3 regions of the Kitasatospora sp. NPDC127035 genome follow, and region 1 is predicted to be linked to each of the others. Evidence: riboswitches for the same ligand, from Rfam matches in the RefSeq annotation. Region 1 holds a riboswitch; each other region holds the start of a gene.
The links. Region 1 has a riboswitch for cobalamin ahead of ACFWIC_RS22030 (cobalamin biosynthesis protein). Riboswitches for the same ligand answer to the same signal wherever they lie in the genome.
Positions count from the first base shown of each region.

Region 2: linked by a shared signal. The riboswitch ahead of ACFWIC_RS21375 (prenyltransferase/squalene oxidase repeat-containing protein) and the one ahead of ACFWIC_RS22030 (cobalamin biosynthesis protein) in region 1 are both predicted to bind cobalamin.
Region 3: linked by a shared signal. The riboswitch ahead of ACFWIC_RS21350 (CoA-acylating methylmalonate-semialdehyde dehydrogenase) and the one ahead of ACFWIC_RS22030 (cobalamin biosynthesis protein) in region 1 are both predicted to bind cobalamin.

Region 1 covers NZ_JBHXDN010000032.1:19,535-27,287, reverse strand. The annotation lists gene ACFWIC_RS22040 (hypothetical protein) at 1-769, opposite strand, end outside; gene ACFWIC_RS22035 (alpha/beta hydrolase) at 1,194-2,309, opposite strand; cobalamin riboswitch at 2,574-2,705, shown strand; gene ACFWIC_RS22030 (cobalamin biosynthesis protein) at 2,804-3,772, shown strand; gene ACFWIC_RS22025 (cobyric acid synthase) at 3,769-5,283, shown strand; gene ACFWIC_RS22020 (putative cobaltochelatase) at 5,293-7,434, shown strand; gene cobO (cob(I)yrinic acid a,c-diamide adenosyltransferase) at 7,441-7,753, shown strand, end outside.
Region 2 covers NZ_JBHXDN010000030.1:74,186-80,881, reverse strand. The annotation lists gene ACFWIC_RS21395 (hypothetical protein) at 1-1,331, shown strand, start outside; partial or broken gene ACFWIC_RS21390 (short-chain fatty acyl-CoA regulator family protein) at 1,411-1,947, opposite strand; partial or broken gene ACFWIC_RS21385 (3-hydroxyacyl-CoA dehydrogenase family protein) at 1,948-2,457, shown strand; gene ACFWIC_RS21380 (flagellar hook-length control protein FliK) at 2,541-3,020, opposite strand; gene ACFWIC_RS21375 (prenyltransferase/squalene oxidase repeat-containing protein) at 3,050-4,123, opposite strand; cobalamin riboswitch at 4,221-4,360, opposite strand; gene ACFWIC_RS21370 (enoyl-CoA hydratase) at 4,612-5,388, opposite strand; gene mmsB (3-hydroxyisobutyrate dehydrogenase) at 5,385-6,272, opposite strand; gene ACFWIC_RS21360 (enoyl-CoA hydratase/isomerase family protein) at 6,269-6,696, opposite strand, start outside.
Region 3 covers NZ_JBHXDN010000030.1:67,118-73,334, reverse strand. The annotation lists gene ACFWIC_RS21355 (acyl-CoA dehydrogenase family protein) at 1-1,027, opposite strand, end outside; gene ACFWIC_RS21350 (CoA-acylating methylmalonate-semialdehyde dehydrogenase) at 1,036-2,535, opposite strand; cobalamin riboswitch at 2,744-2,934, opposite strand; partial or broken gene ACFWIC_RS21345 (dihydropteroate synthase) at 3,150-3,275, opposite strand; gene metF (methylenetetrahydrofolate reductase [NAD(P)H]) at 3,455-4,372, shown strand; gene metE (5-methyltetrahydropteroyltriglutamate--homocysteine S-methyltransferase) at 4,435-6,217, opposite strand, start outside.

The DNA of each region.
Region 1 (7,753 bases):
TGTGGCCGGCGGCGGTCTGCGCGACGGTGCAGATCTCCTCCAGCTTGGCCCGCACCGCCCAGTGTCCGAGCGGCGACAGGTCGGCGGCGTTGTCCCGGCGGACCAGTGCGCCGACGGCGGCGAGGCCGTCCAGCATCCAGTCGAGGACGGCCGCCACGTCGGCGGGCGAGGCCGGGGTGTCGATCTGCGGCTCGCGGCAGGTGCCGCGGACCGCGGAGATCGCCGAGGCCGCGTGCGGGACGGGCGAGAGGCCGAAGGTGCTCTCGCCACCGCCGACCCGGCGCTCGTCCAGACCGCGCCGGAGCAGCTCCAGCAGCTCCATGTCGGCGACCGGGCCGTCCACCAGGTGCAGGAAGGAGAGCAGTTGCGGGGCCTGGTCGACGGCCTGCCCGGCGAGCACCGCGAAGACGCCGCGCAGGGCGGCGGGCGGGACCGGGGCGAGCAGGGTCCAGGCGTCGAACAGTGCCGACCAGCCGCGGACCACCGCCTCGTCGTCGTGCTCCCAGGCGTGCAGGCGCCAGCCGGGGACGGCGCCGCCGTCCCTGGCCTCGACCAGGCCGACCAGCAGCGCCTGGCCCCAGGCCTTGGCCGCGGCGCCCACCGTCATGGCGAGGGCGCGGCCGGCGGCCCGGGCGTCGTCGGGGAGCAGCTCGCCGCGCTTGTCGACCTCGTCGAGGTCGCCGGCCCAACGGGCGATCCGGACGGCGTCGACCAGCATGCGGCGGGCCAGCGGGGCGAGTTCGGCGGGTGCGGGGAAGCCCTCCGGCACGGGGACCCGGCCGCGGCCGGGTGCGGGGGCCGGGCCTCGTCGGCGGGGTACGCCGGAGGTCCCCGGCCTGGCGCCGGCGGGGCGGTGGGCAGTTCCGGGGAGACGGGTCACCGTCGCACCGGTACCGATCGTCGGCGGGAGCGGGGCATCACGGTCGCGCGGGTTCCGAGACGTCACGTCGAGCAGTCTTCCCCTTGTACCGGCCATCTGTCACATCCGGTTGCACGCGCGGGCCGGGCGGCGGGCGCGGGGCCTCCACAAGATCGGGCAACAGAGGCCAAACCGACTGGCTTGATCTTAGTGGCGGGTCCATGCCACTCGTGACCGGGGAGGGAGGGAAGGGAAAGCGGGGAGGAAAGGGAGAGGGGAAGCGGCCGCGGCGACCGGGGAGCCGCCGCGGCCGGGTGGACCGGGCCGGGCGCGCTCAGAGGAAGGGCGTGAGCCAACGGCGGAGGGTCTCCTCGTAGCGCTCCGGGTCGGTGTTCCAGAGTGCGGCGTGGTCACCGCCGGGAAAGGCCTGGAGGTTGACCACGTCCGGGCGCCTCCCGGCGAGGCGCTCGGCCGCGCGGAACGGGGCCACCGGGTCGTCCGGGCCGTGCAGCACCAGGGTGGGGACCCGCAGGTCGGTGCCGTCGGCGAGGCGCGCGAAGTCGGCCAGATCCAGGCCGGTGCGTCCCTCGGCGGCGAGCGCGCCCAGTTCGGCGGCCACGCCCCGGTAGCCGGCCCGGGCCGCACCGCGCCGCGCGCCGGCCGGCCAGTCCAGCACCGGCGAGTCCAGGATCAGGCTGCTGATCGAGCCTGCCCAGCCGGAGCGGGCGGCGGCCTGCAGGGCCGTGGTGGCGCCGAGCGACCAGCCGTAGAGGACGACCTTGCCGGCGCCGCTGTCCAGCGCGCGCCGGATCGCCGCCTCGACGTCGCGCCACTCGGTCTCGCCGAAGTGGCCGAGGCCGTCCGGGGAGGCCGGCGCACCCGCGTCGCCCCGGTAGCTGACGGCGAGCACCGGCAGGGCCAGCCGCCGGAGCAGCGGGAGCACCGGGAGAGCCTGGGAGCGGTCGGCGCCGGGGCCGTGCACCAGGATCACCCAGGTGCCCCGCGCGCCGTCCAGCCGCCAGGCGGGCAGCGCACCCAGCTCGCCCTCGACGGCGGTCTCGGTGAACGGGATCCCGAGCGCGGTCGTCGGGTCCCCGAGATGGACCCGGGGGGTGAAGCGGACCTCGGTACCGGGCGTGAGGGTGCCCCGGTCCGCCCGGAGCAGGCGGCGGGTGACGCCCTTCCCGTCGCTGTGCAGGACCTCGCCGACGACCGCGTGCCCGTCCTCTCCCCACTCCACGGCCCAGCGGCCGGGGCGTTCGCTCTCCGGGCCGCGGGTGAAGCCGACCCGCCCCGCGCCGAGGGTCAGGACCTGCACCGGGCCGGACCTCGCCCGGGCCGCGACGGCCGGGTGGACCATCCGCTCGGACGCCCGCCGGCCGATCACCAGCACGGCCGCCCCCGTACCGACGGCGGCGGCGGCCACGGTGGCCGCGATTCCCCAACGCATACTCGCTCCCCGCAGTTAAGTCCCGGTGCCGGAGGGTGTTCTGGCCCCAGTCCACTAGCGGCGGCGGCCGGTGGCCAGTAGGACACGGCCGTCCGTGTCAGATCGGGAGCAACGTCACACCGGGGCGAGAGCCTCCGGGGCGGGCCCGCGCGGGGCCGGCGCGGGGGCCGCGCGAGGACCGGCGGTGTGACCGAACGCTCCGTGACCTCGGTTGACTCCCGGTTCGGGGGCGTGATGGGATCCTTCAGCCATACGGAGGCAAGCAGAGGAAGCCGGTGCGAGTCCGGCGCGGTCCCGCCACTGTCACCGGGGAGCACGTCCGGACAATGCCACGGCGAGCCGTCAGAAGCCGCTGGAAGGCCCGGGCGTGCGTCCGACCCGGAAGCCAGGAGACTCTCGCCCCCGGTACGTCGATCCAGGGCGCGGACCCTGAGTGAGGACACCCACGCGATGCAGCCTGCCCCGGCCGCGACGACCCGCCACCGCACCCCGCCGTGCGTCCGCTGACCCGCGCCGCCGCGTTCGCCGCGGGCGCAGTCGCCGGATACCTCGCCGACACCCGGCTCGGCGATCCTCGCCGCGGCCACCCGGTCGCCGTCTTCGGCACCGCCGCGAACCGGCTGGAACGGCGGATCTGGCGCGACGACCGCGCCACCGGCACCGCCTACACCGCGCTCTGCGTGGGCACCGTCGCGGCCGGCGCCGTGGCCGCCGACCGGCTGCTCGGCCGCCGGCCGCTCGGGCGGGCCGCCCTGGCCGCCGCCGCGACCTGGACCGTGCTCGGCGGCACCTCGCTGACCCGGGAGGCCCGGACCATCGGCCGCTCGCTCGCCGCGGGCGACCTGACGGCGGCCCGGGAGCGGCTGCCGCACCTGTGCGGCCGCGACCCGAGCACCCTGGACGAGGCCCAGCTGGCCCGCGCGGTGGTCGAGTCGGTCGCCGAGAACACCGCCGACGCCGTGGTCAACGCGCTGGTCTGGGGCGGGCTCGCGGGCACACCGGGCCTGCTGGCGTTCCGCGCCGTCAACACCCTGGACGCGATGGTCGGCCACCGCTCGCCCCGGTACGCCCGGTTCGGCTGGGCCTCCGCGCGGCTGGACGACGTGGCCGGCTGGCCGGGCGCCCGGCTGACCGCGCTGCTGACCGTCGCCGCCGCGCCCGAACCGCGCACCGCCTGGCGGGTCTGGCGGCGGGACGGCTCCGCACACCCCAGCCCGAACGCGGGCCAGGCCGAATCGGCCTTCGCCGGTGCGGTCGGCGTCCGCCTGGGCGGGACGCTCCGGTACGGCGACCGCGTCGAGCACCGGCCGGTGCTCGGCGAGGGGCTCCGGCCGGTCGGGGTGGACGACATCGAGCGGGCCTGCGTGCTCTCCCGACGGGTGGGCGCGCTGGCGCTGGGTACGACGGTCGCCGGGCATCTGCTGCTCCGGGCGGCCCTGAGCAGGAGAAGGGGTGGGGCATGAGCAACGCACTGCTGGTCGCCGGGACGACCTCGGACGCCGGGAAGAGCGTGGTCACCGCCGGCATCTGCCGCTGGCTGGCCCGTCAGGGCGTCCGCGTCGCGCCGTTCAAGGCGCAGAACATGTCGCTGAACTCCTTCGTCACCGCGGACGGCGCCGAGATCGGCCGCGCGCAGGCGATGCAGGCGCAGGCCGCCCGGGTGGAGCCCGAGGCGGCCATGAACCCGGTGCTGCTCAAGCCCGGCGCGAACGGCCGCAGCCAGGTCGTGCTGCTCGGCCGGGCGGTCGCCGAGGTCGGCGCGCTGGACTACCGCGACCGCAAGCCGGTGCTGCTGGAGCGGGCCCTGGAGTGCCTCGCGGACCTGCGCCGCCGGTACGACGTGGTGATCTGCGAGGGCGCCGGCTCGCCCGCCGAGATCAACCTGCGGGACCGGGACATCGCCAACATGGGCCTGGCCACCGCCGCCGGGCTGCCGGTCGTCGTGGTCGGGGACATCGACCGGGGCGGGGTGTTCGCGGCGATGTACGGGACGCTGGCGCTGCTCTCGGCCGAGGACCAGCGGCACGTGGCCGGCTGGTTCGTCAACAAGTTCCGCGGCGACGCGCGGCTGCTCGCCCCCGGGCTGGAGATGCTCCGCGAGCTGACCGGCCGCCCGGTGCTGGGCACCCTGCCGATGCTGCCCGACCTCTGGCTGGACGCCGAGGACTCGCTCGACCTGTCCACCGTGGTCGACCGCACGGCCGGCCGCGGGCCGCTCGGCGCGGACGTGCTGCGGGTGACCGTGGTGCGCTTCCCCCGGCTGTCGAACTTCACCGACCTGGACGCGCTGGCCCAGGAGCCCGGGGTGCTGGTCCGCTGGGCCACCCGGCCCGAGGAGCTGGCCGACGCCGACCTCGTCGTGCTCCCCGGCACCCGGGCCACCGTCGCGGACCTCGCCTGGCTGCGCGAGCGCGGCCTGGAGACGGCGCTGAAGGCGCGGGCGGCGCAGGGCCGTCCCGTCCTCGGCGTCTGCGGCGGCTACCAGATGCTGGCGCGGACCGTCGTGGACGAGGTCGAGTCGAAGGCCGGCGCCGTGGAGGGGCTCGGCCTGCTGCCGACGCACGTCCGGTTCGGCGTCGAGAAGGTGCTGGGCCGGCCGGTCGGCGAGGCGTACGGGCAGCGGGTCGAGGGCTACGAGATCCACCACGGCGTGGTCACCGTCGAGGGCGGCACCCCCTTCCTGGACGGCTGCCGGGTGGGCTCCGTCTGGGGGACGACCTGGCACGGCGCGCTGGAGAACGACGGTTTCCGGCGCGAACTGCTGCGCGACGTCGCCGCATCGGCCGGCCGGGCGTTCGTCCCCGCGCCGGACACCTCGTTCGCGGCGGCGCGCGAGGCCCGGCTGGACCGACTGGGGGAGCTGATCGAGGAACACGCGGACACCGACGCACTGTGGAAGCTGATCGAAGGCGGGGTGCCGGCGGCCGGATCGCTGCCGTTCCTGCCGCCCGGGGCCCCTTGGGGAGAATCGTGAGCGAGAATCATGAGTGACGTCCGCTACCCGTTCACCGCGATCGTCGGCATGGCCGACCTACGGCTCGGGCTGCTGCTCAACGCGGTCTCGCCGGCGGTCGGCGGGGTGCTCGTCCGCGGCGAGAAGGGCACCGCCAAGTCGACCATGGTGCGCGCGCTGGCCGGCCTGCTGCCGTCCATCGCCACCGTCGACGGCTGCCGCTTCGCCTGCGACCCGGCCGCGCCCGACCCGCAGTGCCCGGACGGCGCGCACGCCGGCGCCGGGGCGTCCTCGCGCCCGGCCCGGCTGGTCGAGCTGCCGGTCGGCGTCTCCGAGGACCGGATCGTCGGCTCGCTGGACCTGGAGCGGGCGCTCGCCGAGGGCGTCAAGGCGTACGAGCCGGGCCTGCTGGCGCAGGCGCACCGCGGCGTGCTCTACATCGACGAGGTCAACCTGCTCCAGGACCACGTGGTGGACCTGCTGCTGGACGCCGCCGCGATGGGCCGCTCGTACGTCGAGCGCGAGGGCGTCTCGGTGCGGCACGCGGCCCGGTTCCTGCTGGTCGGCACGATGAACCCGGAGGAGGGCGAGCTGCGGCCGCAGCTGCTCGACCGGTTCGGCCTGACCGTCGAGATCGCCGCCACCCGGGAGCCGGTGGAGCGGGCCGAGGTCGTGCGCCGCCGCCTCGCCTACGACGCCGACCCGGCGGGCTTCGCCGACCGGTTCGAGGAGGACGAGCGGGCGCTCGCCCTGCGGATCACCACCGCCCGGGAGCTGCTGCCGAAGGTGGAGCTGACCGACGCGGCACTCCGCCGGATCACCGCCGTCTGCGCCGCGTTCGAGGTGGACGGGCTGCGCGCGGACATCGTGATGGCGCGCACCGCCGTCGCGCTGGCCGCCTGGTCCGGGCGCACCGAGGTGCTGGAGGAGGACGTCCGCAAGGCCGCGCAGCTGGCGCTGCCGCACCGGCGCCGGCGCAACCCCTTCGACGCGCCCGGGCTGGACGAGGAGCTGCTGGACCGGACGCTGGAGGAGCAGGCCCGGCAGGAGCAGGAGGAGGCCCGCGAGGAGCAGGCCCGGCAGGACGAGGAGGAGGCCCTCGCGGAGGGGCGGGCCGAGGCCCGGGAGTCGGACGAGGACCCCGACCCGGACCCCGGGGACGGCCCGGACGGCCCCGAGGGCGACGGACCCGGCCCCGACGGCGGTGGCGGCGCCCCCGAGCCGACCGGCCCGGACGGCCCGCCCGCCGGCGCCGACGCCACCTCCCCCGACGAGGACCCGGCACTCCCGCAGCCCGTCCCGGCCCAGCACCCCTCCCCCGCCCGGGAGTCGGCGCCCGTCGCGGCCGGCGACCCGTACCGGACCCGGCTGTTCGCCGTCGACGGCACCGGGCGCGGCGCACAGGGCCGCCGCTCCCCCGCCGAGACCGACGGCGGCCACACCATCAGGTCCCGCCGCCCGCAGGGCCGGCTGGCCCGGCTGCACCTGAGCGCCACCCTGCGGGCCGCCGCACCGCACCAGGTGGCGCGCGGCCGGGCGTCCCGCGCCCTGGTGCTGCACAAGGACGACTTCCGCGAACAGGTCCGCCAGGGACGGGAGTCCAACCTGGTGCTGTTCGTGGTCGACGCCTCCGGCTCGATGGCGGCCCGGCAGCGGATGACCGCCGTCAAGGGCGCGGTGCTGTCCCTGCTGATGGACGCCTACCAGCGCCGGGACAAGATCGGCATGATCACCTTCCGGGGCGGGTCCGCCGAACTGGCGCTGCCGCCCACCTCCTCGGTCGAGGTCGGCGCGGCCCGGCTGGAGACCCTGCCCACCGGCGGCCGGACCCCCCTGGCCGCCGGGCTGCTCCGCGCCCACGAGGTGCTGCGGGTCGAGCGGCTGCGCGACCCCGACCGCCGCCCGCTGCTGGTCGTGGTCACCGACGGCCGGGCCACCGGCGCCCGCGACGCCGTCGCGCAGTCGCACCGGGCGGCCGGGCTGCTGGCCGGGCAGGGCGTGGCGAGCGTGGTGCTGGACTGCGAGTCCGGACCGGTCCGGCTCGGCCTGGCCCGCACGCTGGCCGCACGGCTCCGCGCCACCGCCGTGACCCTGGACGAGCTGCGGGCCGAGGGCGTGGCCTCCCTCGTCCGCGACAACCGCCCCACCACCACTACGCGAAAGGCGGCCTGAGCCGACATGCCCAAGGGTGTTCCCGAGAGTGTCCCCGACGACGGCCTGACGACCCGCCAGCGCCGTACGATGCCGATCACCGCCGTCCACACCGGCCCCGGCAAGGGCAAGTCCACCGCGGCCTTCGGCATGGCGCTGCGCGCCTGGAACCAGGGCTGGTCGGTCGGGGTGTTCCAGTTCGTGAAGTCCGCCAAGTGGAAGGTCGGCGAGGAGAACGCGTTGCGCGTGCTCGGCGCCTCCGGCGAGGGCGGCACGGTCGACTGGCACAAGATGGGCTCCGGCTGGTCCTGGATCCAGCGCTCCTCCGAGATGGAGATGG
Region 2 (6,696 bases), on a different contig from region 1:
CCGCCCACGCGACCGCGACCCCGGCCCAGATAGCCACCTCGAAGAGCACCGGCGTCACCTACCTGAAGTCCCTCCAGGCCGCGGACGGGAGCTACGTCACCGGCGGCGGGCTCTCCAACGAGTGGGCGTTCAGCGCGCTGGCCGCCGCCGGTACGGCCGCGGCGGACGTGACCCCCGGGGGCGACGCCACCAAGAACGCCCGGCTCGTCTACCGCAACCAGCTCGCCGCCGCCACCTGGCCGGGCGCCTCGCCGGTCGTCACCGACTACGAGCGCGGCGCCCTCAACGCGTACGCCGCGGGGATCGACCCCGCGCGCGTCGGGCCGGGCCGCAACCTCGTCGCGGACCTGGTCGCCTACTGGCAGACCGCCGAGCCCGGCTACTACGGCCCCTCCGCCAACTTCAACGGCACGGTCTTCGGGCTGCTCGCCCTCGGCGGCGCCAGGACCCAGGGCGGCGGGCAGCGCGTCCCGCAGGCCCTGCTGGACGCCTCGGTCGCGACCGTGCGCGCCAACCAGCACACCGACGGCGGCTGGAACTACAGCAAGGCCGCCGGCGACCCCGTCGCGCTCGGCCAGGGCAGCGACATCGACATGACCGGCGCCGCCATGGCCTCGCTGTGCAGCGGCGGCGTCCCCAACACCGACTCCGCCGTCGTCGCGGCCAAGAACTTCCTGAAGGGCAAGCTCGTCGCCTCCGGCGCCTTCCACTCGATGTGGGGCGCCAACACCGACTCCAACGGCTGGGCCGTGTCCGGCCTCAACGCCTGCGGGATCAACGCGCAGGGCGTCGACTTCACCAGCGGCACCGGCAAGACCCCGATCGACTTCCTGATCGCCCAGCAGTTCAAGCCCGGCGGCGGCTTCAAGTACCTGCCCACCGACACCACCCCGTCCCCCTACGCCTCCGTGGACGGCCTGCGCGCCGTGGCCGGCGGCGGGTTCACCGCCACCCCGCCCGCGCCGACGGCGGCCGGTGAGCCCGCCTGGGCCGCCACCACCGGCTTCACCTCCGGCACCGCCGCCCGGCTCGCCCTCGTCGTGGACAACGGCACCGCCCCGCTGAAGGTCTGCGCCGTCACCCTCACCCCGACCGGCGCCACCACGACCCTGGGCGCCGTCCTCGACGCCGCCGCGACCGCCACACCGAGCGGCTGCGTCACGTCGGTCACGCCGTCCACCGGCAGCGGCACGATCACCGCGGTCAACGGCACCGCCAACAGCGGCGCGTCGACCTGGAAGGTGAGCCTGGACGGTGCCGCCGCCACCGGCGCCACCCGGGCCACCGTCGTCCACGTCGGCGACACCGTGTCACTGCGCTACGGCAGCTGACCCGCGGCCGGCCCCCCGGCCGGGCGCGGTGGCCGGGCCACGGGCTCCCCGTGCCCGGCCACCGCGCCCCGGGCCGCCCTCAGGCGTCGGCCGCCCGCCCCTCCGGTTCGGCGCGGGCGGGATACGGCACGAACGTGCTGGTGTGCTCGTCGATCACCGGCGGGACGCCGACGGCGGGCGCGGAACGCTGCGGACAGGCGGGGCGTTCGCCCACCTTGCACCCGAGGCCGATCGGGGTGGCCGCGCCCTCGTCGCCCAGGTCGAGGCCGGCGGAGTACACCAGCCGGTGGGCGTGGCGGAGTTCGCAGCCGAGCCCGATCGCGAAGGTCTTGCCCGGGCGGCCCCAGCCCCCGGGTGAACGGGTGACGGCGCGGGCGGTCCACAGGTAGTGCCGTCCGTCCGGCATGCCGGCGACCTGGACGTGGACGCGGCCGGGGGCGGCGAAGGTCTCGTAGACGTTCCAGAGCGGGCAGGTGCCGCCGGTGCGCGAGAAGTGGAAGTCGGTGGCGGACTGCCGCTCGGAGACGTTCCCGGCGCGGTCGACCCGGACGAAGGAGAACGGCACCCCGCGCAGTCCCGGCCGCTGGAGGGTGCTGAGGCGGTGGCGGACGGTCTCGCCTCGGCCATCCCCGTCACCCGGCTCGGGATCGCCACCGGCCGCGCCTCGCAGGTGCTCGGTCTGCGCTTCTTCAACCCCGCCCCGGTGATGCCGCTGGTGGAGCTGGTCTCCTCGCTGCACACCGACCACACCGTGCTCAACCGGGTGGAGACCTTCGCCAAGGAGGTGCTGGGCAGGCACGTCGTCCGCTCCCGCGACCGGGGCGGCTTCGTGGTCAACGCCCTGCTCGTCCCCTATCTGCTGTCCGCGATCCGGATGGCCGAGGCGGGGCACGCCACGGCGCAGGACATCGACGACGGCATGGTCCACGGCTGCGCCCACCCCATGGGCCCGCTCCGCCTCGCCGACCTGATCGGGCTCGACACCGTGCAGGCCATCGCCGAATCGCCGTACGCCGAGTACAAGGAGCCGCTCTACGCTCCCCCGCCGCTGCTGTCCCGCATGGTCGAGGCCGGCCTGCTCGGCCGCAAGACCGGCCGCGGGTTCCACCCGCACCGGACGGCCTGACCACACCCCCGGCACACCGGTGCCCCGGTCTCCGTCGCGGAGGACCGGGGCGCCGGCGTGCCGGGGGTGTCGGCGTGTCGGCGTCAGGGAGCGGTGATGCCCGGCTGGGCACCCGCACCGAAGGACCAGCCCTCGACCTCGCCGGGCGCCGGGTCGTAGCTGCCCGCGCCCAGGCTGCTGTACGACCAGGGGCCGCCGTGCGGCGCGTGCCAGTACGACCAGTAGGCGCTGCCGGTCGGGTTGGTGCAGGTCGTCGGCAGAGAGTTGATCTTGCAGACGAAGCCGGGGAAGCGCGGGTGGAAGGAGTAGGAGAACCCGGCGCCGGTGATCGCGGCGAGCCCGCTGGCCGGGTCGCCGAGCGCGCAGCCGGTCTGGATGCCGCCACCGACTGCGGTGAAGTCGACGACCACGGTCACGCCGGTGGTGCCGGTGCAGGCGGCCGCCCGGGCCTGCGGAGCGTGGACGGCGGAGGCACCGAGCAGCCCGGCGGTGAGGGCCGCCGCGGCGGCGACCGAGCCGAGCGTCCGGCGGACCGGTCGGGTCCGGGTGGGAGTGTCGATCATCGAAGTGCTCCTCGGGTGGTCGCGGACGGTCAGTGGGTGGCCGGTGCCGGGCAGGCCAGGGTGGGCGGGGCCGGACGCGCGCCGGCGGCCGAGAGCGTGGCCAGCGGCGTGCCGGCCAGGCCGAGGACGGCCTGGGCGGTCGCCCGCGCGCCGTTGCCCGGGTTGAAGCCGGTCGCGTCGTAGGCGACCGCCCCGCGGACGGCGGGGGCGGCCGAGCAGCCCTGCTGGAGCTTGACCAGGCTGCTCCAGCCCTTGAGGCCGGCGCCGAAGCGGCCACCGGAGAACAGGGCCTGGGTGGCGAGGCCGGTGGTGTTGGCGTTGGACGTGGTCGCTCCGGCCGCCGCGAAGCCCCCGTCGGCGTTCTGGTGGCCGGTCAGCCACCCGAGCCCGGCGTTCGCCTTCGCGGTGCGGCCGGTCGCGGCGAGGGCCTGGACGGCCAGCGCGGTGGCGTCGGCGTCGCTCGCGCAGGTGGCCTGGCCGAAGGAGACCGGGAAACCGCCGTCGGCGCACTGACTGTCGGCGAGGAAGTCGACGGCGGCGGCCGGAGCACCACCGGGCGTGCGCTTGAGCGCGATCAGCGCGAGCGACTGGCCGAACGCGTTGCTGTAGTCGCCCCACTGGGACCGGTCGGAGAAGCGGCCGCTCGGGCTCTGGAGCGAGCGGAGCCGGGCAGGGAGGTCGACGCCGCCGAAGGCGGTCGGGTTCTCGCCGCGAACCTCGACGGCGAGCAGCAGCTTGGCCGTCGCCCCGGCGTACGCCTCGGTGGTGCCGTCGCCGAGGTAGCCGCCGATGACGTCGGGCTTCGCCAGCCAGGCGGTGGCCTTCGCGGCGGCCTGGTCGGAGCTGCGGGAGGCGGCGAAAGCGAGCACGGCGTCGATGGTCAGGCCCTGGTCGGGGTAGGCGGTGCCGTCGAACACCGACTCGAAGTGGTCCCCGTCCACCAGCTGGCGGGCCAGCCAGCCCGCCGCGGCGGCGTCCGGACGGACGGTCGGGGAGGACAGTCGTGCGGGGGTGGCGTGTGCGGCGGTGACCGCCGGGAGCGCGGTGGCGAGGGCGAGCGCGGGTATGGCGAGCAGTCCGAGAGTGCGGCGGAGCGCGGGCATGAGAGCCTTTCCGGGCCTGGACGCAGGGGCCCGGAGAGCGTCCGCGGGGGGCCGGGGGCAGCTCTCGGAGCTCCGGCCCGCAGACCACGACGGGAGGAGTGGACACCTCTCCGCCGCCGGGTACTCGGGCTCGCCGCCGACAGCCGTCGGCGGCCTACCGTTGCGGGTCAGCGCCGGATTCGAACCGGACTTCCCCCGACGGCGGAGTCAGAACATGACGGCCCATCATGGCGACGCCCGAAAGGCCGGGTCAAGGGTCCGTGCGTCACATCACAGCGCATCCGGGCAGGTCGTCGGCGACCTACCCCCGGGAGGGCCCGGACGCCGCTCGACGGGCCGACGGCCCCGTGGTGCGGCGCCCCGCGGCCGGGGCGCCGCACCACGGCGCGCCTCGGCCCGGGTGCCGGCGGTGGGTGGTGGCGGTGGGTGCCGGCGGTGGGTGGTGGCGGTGGTGGGTGGCGGTGGTGGGTGGCGGCGGTCGTCAGTTGTCAGCGGTGGGTGAACGACGCCGGCCGCTTCTCGGCGAACGCCGCCATGCCCTCCTTCTGGTCGGCGGTGGCGAAGACGGCGTGGAAGAGCCGCCGCTCGAAGCGGACGCCCTCGGCGAGGGTGGTCTCGAAGGCGCGGTCGACCGCCTCCTTCAGCATGATGCTCGCCGGCGCGGACATCTCCGCGACCTTCTCGGCCGTCGCCAGCGCCTCGGCCAGCAGCCGGTCGGCCGGGACGATCCGGGAGACCAGGCCGGCCCGCTCGGCCTCCTCGGCGCCCATCGTCCGGCCGGTCAGGCACAGGTTCATCGCCTTCGCCTTGCCGACCGCCCGGGTGAGCCGCTGCGAACCGCCGATCCCGGGGATCACCCCCAGCTTGATCTCCGGCTGGCCGAACTTCGCGGTGTCCGCCGCGAGCAGGATGTCGCAGAGCATCGCCAACTCGCAGCCCCCGCCCAGCGCGTAGCCCGCGACCGCCGCGACGATCGGCTTGCGGATCCTGCCCAGGTCGTCCCAGGCCGCGAACCAGTCGCCGAGGTAGGCCTCGACGAAGTCGAGGGACTGCATCTCCTTGATGTCGGCGCCGGCCGCGAACGCCTTCTCGGAGCCGGTGATCACCAGGCAGCCGATCCCCGGGTCCCGGTCGAAGTCCCTCGCCGCGGCGACGACCTCGTTCATGAGCTGCGTGTTGAGCGCGTTGAGCGCCTTCGGCCGGTCGAGCGTGATCAGCCCGACCCGGCCCTTGCGCTCCACCAGAATCGTCTCGTACGCGGTCACTGCGCGCTCCCTCCCAGGGTGGTGATGATCGCCGAGAAATCCAGTCCGGCACCCTCGTCGGCGGCGAACTTCGCGTACAACTCGGCTGCCTTCAGGCCGAGTTCGGTGGGCAGACCGGCGGACCGGGCCGCGCCGGCAGCCAGCCCGAGGTCCTTGGCCATCAAGGCCGCCGCGAACCCCGCGCGGTAGTCGCGGTTCGCCGGACTGGCCGGCACCGGGCCGGGGACGGGGCAGTTGGCGGTCAGCGCCCAGCACTGCCCGGAGGCGGTGGAGGCGACGTCGAACAGCGCCTGGTGGCTCAGGCCAAGACTCTCGCCGAGGACGAAGGCCTCGCTGACGGCGATCATCGAGATGCCGAGGATCATGTTGTTGCAGATCTTCGCGGCCTGCCCGGCGCCCGACGGCCCGCAGTGCACGACCTTGCCGCCCATCGCGTCCAGCACCGGCCGGACCGCGCCGAAGTCCGCCTCCGCCGCTCCCACCATGAAGGTGAGGGTCCCGGCGGTCGCGCCCGGCACTCCTCCGGACACCGGCGCGTCGACCGCCCGGCCGCCTGCCCGCACGGCGAGGTCGTGCGCGGCCCGGGCGTCCGCGACGTCGATGGTGGAGCTGTCGACGAAGAGCGTGCCCGGACGGGCGGCGGGCAGCAACTCCTCGTAGGCGGCCAGGACGTGGCGTCCGGCCGGCAGCATGGTGATGACCACGTCCGCGCCGCCGGCGGCGTCGGCCGCGGACTCCGCCGGCCGGACGCCGGCCGCCTCCGCCTGCCGCAGGGCCTCCGGCACGAGGTCGTAGCCGACGACCCGGTGCCCTGCCCTGGCCAGGTTGGCGGCCATCGGGCCGCCCATGTTGCCGAGTCCGACGAATCCGATGTCGTGGGTCACCAGCGCTCCAGGGGTTTCGTGGTGGCGAGGCCGAGTTCCCGCTCGCCGAGCTGGGCGAAGTAGCGTGCCACGGCGGCGGGGGCGACGGCGTCCAGCGTGGCCGGGCTCCAGCGCGGCGTGCGGTCCTTGTCGATCACCTGGGCACGGATGCCCTCGGCGAGGTCGGGTGTGTCGAGGGCGGCGCAGGAGGTGCGGTACTCCTGGTCGAGGACGGCCTCCAGCGGGCCGAGGGACCGGGCGCGGCGCAGCGCGGCGAGCGTCGCCTTCACCGCGGTGGGCGAGTTGGCGGTGATCCGCTCGGCGGCCTTCCCGGCCTCGGGCTCCCCGCTGTCGCGGAGCCGGCCGAGGATCTCCTCGACGGTGCCCGCCGCGTAGCAGCTGTCGATCCACTCGCGCTGCCGCTCCAGCGGGGCGGGCGGTGCGG
Region 3 (6,217 bases), on a different contig from region 1:
GGTAGCCGTAGCCGCCGTGCAGTTGGAGTGCGGCGTTGGCGACCTCGAAGCCGGTGTCGGTGGCGTACCGCTTGGCCATCGCGCAGAGCTCCGGCGCCCGGGGGTCCCCCCGGTCCAGCGCCGCGGCGGCCCGCCAGAGCAGCGACCTGGCCGCCTCCAGCTCCGTCGCCATGTCGGCCAGCCGGAACTGCAGGGCCTGGGCGTGCAGCAGCCGGGCGCCGAACGCCTCCCGGTCCGAGAGGTAGCGGGTGGCCCGCTCCAACGCGTCCTGCGCGCCGCCGAGCGAGCACGCCGCGATGCCGATCCGGCCCCCGTTCAGCCCGTTCATGGCGATCCGGAAGCCCTCGCCCTCGGCCCCGAGGAGCCGGTCGGCGGGCAGCCGGACGCCGTCCAGGAGCACCTGCCGGGTCGGCTGGGCGTTCCAGCCCATCTTCCGCTCGTTCGGACCGAACGAGACGCCGGGGTCGTCCCGTTCGACGAGGAACGCGGAGATCCCGCCGGCGCCCGGGGCGCCGGTGCGGGCCATCACGACGTAGACCTGCGAGGTTCCGGCGCCGGAGACGAACTGCTTGACGCCGTCGAGGACGTAGTGGTCGCCGTCGCGCCGGGCCCGGGTGGTCAGCGCGGCGGCGTCCGAGCCCGCGCCCGGCTCGGTGAGGCAGTAGCTGGCCAGGGCCTCCGTCGAGCAGAGTCCCGGCAGCAGTCGGGCGCGCTGGCCCGGGCTGCCGTAGCGGTCGATCATCCACGCGACCATGTTGTGGATGGACAGGTACCCGGCGATCGACGGGCAGCCGGTCGCCAGCGCCTCGAAGACGAGCACGCCGTCCTGGCGGCCCAGCCCGGAGCCGCCCGACTCCTCCCGCACGTACACGCCGCCGAGGCCGAGGCCCGCGGCCTTGCGCAGCACGTCGACGGGGAAGTGCTTGGCCTGGTCCCACGCCACGGCGTGCGGGGCGAGGTGCTCGCGGGCGAAGTCGCCGGTGGCCTCGACGATCGCGAGCTGGTCGTCGGTCAGATGCGTGTGCACGGCGCGCCTCAGCCCATCGTCGGGATGGTGAAGCTCGCGCCCTCCTTGACCCCGGAGGGCCAGCGCGAGGTCACGGTCTTGGTGCGGGTGTAGAAGCGGATCGAGTCCGGGCCGTGCTGGTTGAGGTCACCGAAGCCGGACCGCTTCCAGCCGCCGAAGGTGTGGTACGCGACCGGCACCGGGATCGGCACGTTGACGCCGATCATGCCCGTGTTGACGCGGCGGGTGAAGTCGCGGGCGGTGTCGCCGTCCCGGGTGAAGATCGACACCCCGTTGCCGAACTCGTGCTCGCTCGGCAGGCGCAGCGCCTCGGCGTAGTCCGCCGCGCGGACCACGCACAGGACCGGGCCGAAGATCTCCTCGCGGTAGATCCGCATCGCGGGGGTGACGCGGTCGAAGAGGGTGGCGCCCAGGAAGTAGCCGCCCTCGTACCCCGGCACGGTCAGGTCGCGGCCGTCGACGACCAGTTCGGCGCCCTCCCGGACACCGAGGTCGAGGAAGCCGCGGACCCGGTCCAGCGCGTCGCGGCCGACGAGCGGCCCGAAGTCGGCCTCGGGGTCGTCGGAGGCGCCGACCCTGAGTGCGGCGATCCGCTCGGTGAGCTTGGCGACGAGGGCGTCCGCGGTCTCCTCGCCCACCGGCACGGCGACCGAGACGGCCATGCAGCGCTCGCCGGCGGAGCCGTAGCCGGCGCCGATCAGGGCGTCCGCGGCCTGGTCGAGGTCGGCGTCCGGCATCACGATCATGTGGTTCTTGGCGCCGCCGAAGCACTGGGCGCGCTTCCCGTGGGCGGCGGCCGTCGCGTACACGTACTGGGCGATCGGGGTGGAACCCACGAACCCGAGCGCCTGGACCCGGGGGTCCTCCAGCAGCGTGTCCACGGCCTCCTTGCCCCCGTTGACGACGTTCAGGACGCCCGGCGGCAGGCCCGCCTCCAGGAACAGCTCGGCCAGCCGCAGCGGCACCGACGGGTCCCGCTCGGAGGGCTTGAGGATGAAGGCGTTGCCGCAGGCCAGGGCGGGCGCCGCCTTCCACAGCGGGATCATCGCCGGGAAGTTGAACGGGGTGATGCCGGCGACCACGCCGAGCGGCTGGCGCATCGAGTACACGTCGATGCCGGTGCCGGCGCTGTCGGTGAACTCGCCCTTCAGCAGGTGCGGGATGCCCGCCGCGAACTCCACCACCTCCAGCCCGCGCTGGAGGTCGCCGTGGGCGTCGGCGACGGTCTTGCCGTGCTCGGCCGAGAGCAGGCGGGCCAGCGGCTCGCGTTCGGCCTCGACGAGCTGGAGGAAGCGCAGCAGCACGCGGGCGCGGCGCTGGGGGTTCCAGGCGGCCCACTCGGACTGGGCGCGCTCGGCGTCGGCGATCGCCGCCTCGGTCTCGGCGCGGCCCGCGAGCGGGACCCGGGCCTGGACCGTGCCGGTGTTCGGGTCGTAGACGTCGCCGAAGTCCCCGGAGGTCCCGGGGACGTGCTTGCCGCCGATGAAGTGGGTGAGTTCACGGACCATCACAGACCTGCTCTCGTCAGGGTGTCGGGAAGATCCGAGGGAAGGGCGCACGACGGACGCCCGCGCCGCGCTCGGGTGAGCGCACGCGTCGGGCCGTCGCCGGGCGCGGCGAGCCGTCAGGGAGACGGGTGTGCCGCAGCCGTCGCAGGATCACCAGGGTCGGGAAGGGCGCGGACCGGTGCCATGCGTGTTTGCTCCATCCTCGTGGACAACACGGAACACCCGCAGTCGGTATCCTGACTCCCGGATCAGCGCGCGTCGCCCGGCCTTCCCGGCTGGCTGCCAGTGGCTGGTACTGCGGCGACGCACTCCCCGGTCACAGTGGCGGGACCGTGCCGGATTCACACCGGCTTCCCTGCACTGCGGGCCTTGTCCACGACCATATAGTTGGACGTCCTAGTAAGTCCAGGGCATCCCTCGCCGCCGCCGTCCGTTCCGCGACCTCCTCCGGCGCGGCGACGTGGTTGTGGTCCGCGTGGAAGAAGTCCCTCACCTCGTCGTGCGGTTGGGCCGGTCGCAGCACCGGACCGGCGCCGGAGTCGCCGAGCTCCGCAACCCTCGTGACGGCCTCGCGGCAGCTGCCGTGCAGGGCGATCCTTCCGCCCGGCGGGGCGTGCCCGGCCCGGGTCCGACCAGCGCCCCCCGTCCGAGAACGAGTCCGGTGTCACGTTCACGATTCCCCTCACCGCACACCGGTCCCAGTCGGGTATTCCCGGAAGCCCGTACGAACGTCTCTCCATGCGCCTATGGTGCCCTTCTGCGAGGCCGCGCCGGACTTTTTCCCGACGGGCCGGGAATCCGCGGGGAACCGTCGGTGGAAAACACCGGAACAGGCCCGCCGGACGTATGCGTGAGAAATCTCGTATCACAGGATGGACGGACGCGTGTGCGATCCCACCGCTCTGGATAGCCTCCTCCCATGACACTCGGAATCCCTTCCAGACGAACCGATCACGCGGCATCCGTCCGCGAACTCCTGGCCACCGGTCGGCGTTCCTTTTCCTTCGAGTTCATGCCGCCGCGCAGCGCCGCGGCGGAGGCCGGCCTGTGGAACGCGATCCGCAGGCTGGAGGCTCTGGCACCCACCTTCGTGTCGGTGACGTACGGCGCCGGCGGGTCCACCCGGGAGCGCACGGTGAACGTCACCGGGCGGATCGCGCAGGAGACCACCCTGACGCCGACGGCCCACCTGACGGCCGTCGGCCACAGCGTCGCGGAGCTGCGGAACATCCTCGGGCACTACGCCGACCAGGGGGTCCGCAACATCCTGGCCCTGCGGGGCGATCCGCCCGGCGACCCGCTCGGCCCCTGGGTCCGCCACCCCGCAGGCGTGGCGTACGCCGCCGACCTGGTGCGGATGATCAAGGAGTCCGGCGACTTCTGCGTGGGTGTCGCGGCCTTCCCGGAAATGCACCCCCGCTCCCCGGACTGGGATTCCGAGATCCGTTTCTTCATCGAGAAATGCCGAGCCGGCGCCGACTACGCGATCACCCAGATGTTCTTCGACGTGGAGAAGTACCTGAGATTCCGGGACCGCCTCCTGAAGGCCGGATGTTCCGTTCCGATCATTCCGGAGATCATGCCGGTGACCACGATCCGGTCACTCGAACGCATTCCCACCCTCAGCACCGCGGCCATTCCGGCGCACCTCGCCGAGCGGATGCTCGGCGAGCGGCACGATCCCGCCGCGGTGCGCGCCGTCGGAATCGAGTACGCCACCGAAATGTGCCGCCGCCTCCTGGCCGAGGGCGCCCCCGGCCTGCATTTCATGACCATGAACTTCTCCACGGTCACGACGGAGATCTACCAGAACCTCGGCCTGCCCGAATCCGGCTGAGGGACACCGCCGGGGCGGGCGCGGCCGGAGTGCCGCGCCCGCCCCGGGCCTCCCCGCCCGGCTCAGCCGGCCAGGTCGTCCCGCAGGCGACGGGCGGCGGTGACCAGGCTCTCCAGCGAGGCCCGGGTCTCGGTCCAACCGCGGGTCTTCAGTCCGCAGTCGGGGTTGACCCAGAGCCGCTCGGCCGGAATCGCCGCGAGCCCGGCACGCAGCAGTTCCACCGCCTCGTCGGCGCTCGGCACACGCGGGGAGTGGATGTCCCACACGCCCGGTCCGACCTCGCGCGGGTAGCCGGCCGCGGCCAGCTCACCGGCGACCTCCATGTGCGAACGGGCCGCCTCCAGCGAGATCACGTCGGCGTCCAGCTCGTCGATGGCCGTCATGATCGCGCCGAACTCCGCGTAGCACATGTGGGTGTGGATCTGGGTGTCGACCCGCACGCCCGAGGTCGCGAGGCGGAAGGCGACCGTGGCCCAGTCCAGGTAGGCCGGGCGGTCGGCGGAGCGCAGCGGGAGCGTCTCGCGCAGCGCCGGTTCGTCGACCTGCACGACGACCGCGCCGGCGGCCTCCAGGTCGGTGACCTCGTCGCGCAGGGCGAGGGCGACCTGGAAGGCCGTGTCGGCGAGCGGCTGGTCGTCCCGGACGAAGGACCAGGCGAGCATGGTGACCGGCCCGGTGAGCATGCCCTTCACCGGACGGTCCGTCAGGTCCTGCGCGTAGCGGAACCAGTCGACGGTCATCGGGTGCGGGCGCGAGATGTCACCGGCCAGCACCGGCGGGCGGACGTACCGGGTGCCGTAGGACTGCACCCAGCCGTGCCGGGTGGCGAGGTAGCCGGTGAGCTGCTCGGCGAAGTACTGGACCATGTCGTTGCGCTCGGGCTCGCCGTGCACCAGGACGTCCAGGCCGGCCTTCTCCTGGAAGGCGATCACCTCCCGCACCTCGCTCCGGATGCGCTCCCGGTACGCGGCCGGGTCGATCCGCCCGGCGGTGAGGTCGGCCCGGGCCACCCGCAGTTCGGAGGTCTGCGGGAACGAACCGATCGTGGTGGTCGGCAGCAGCGGCAGGCCGAGGCGGGTGCGCTGGGCCTCGGCGCGCTCCGGGTAGGCCTGGGCCCGGCGGGCGTCCGCCTCGGTCACGGCCGCGGTGCGGGCCCGCACCGCGGGGTCACGGGTGATCGGGGAGTTGGCGCGGGACGCCAGGTCGGCGCGGTTGGCGGCGAGTTCGGCGGTGATCGCGCCGGTGCCCTCGCGCAGGCCGCGGGCGAGCAGGGCGACCTCGTTGGCCTTCTGCCGCGCGAAGGCGAGCCACCGGGCGATCTGCGGGTCGAGGTCGCGCTCGGCGGCGGCGTCCAGCGGGACGTGCAGCAGCGAGCACGACGGGGCCACGTCGACGGTGCCGGCCAGCCCGAGCAGGGTGGCCAGGGTGGAGAGCGACTTCTCCAGGTCGTTGATCCAGATGTTGCGGCCGTCCACCACACCGGCGACCAGCCGCTTGCCCGGCAGACCGCCCGCGGCGGCCAGGTCGCCCAGGTTGGCGGCGGCCGGGCCGGTGAAGTCCAGGGCGAGGCCGTCGATCGGGGCCCTGGCCAACACGGGCAGCGCGGCGCCCAGGCGGTCGAAGTAGCTCGCGACCAGCAGCTTGGGCCGGTCGGCGAGGGCACCGAGGTCGCGGTAGGCGCGCGCGGCGGCGTTCAGTTCCGCGGGGGTGCGGTCCTGGACGAGCGCCGGCTCGTCCAGCTGGACCCAGGCGGCGCCGGCCTCGTGCAGGTCGGCGAGGAGGGCGGCGTAGACGGGCAGCAGCCGGTCGAGCAGGGTGAGCGGCTGGAAGTCCTCGGGGACGCCC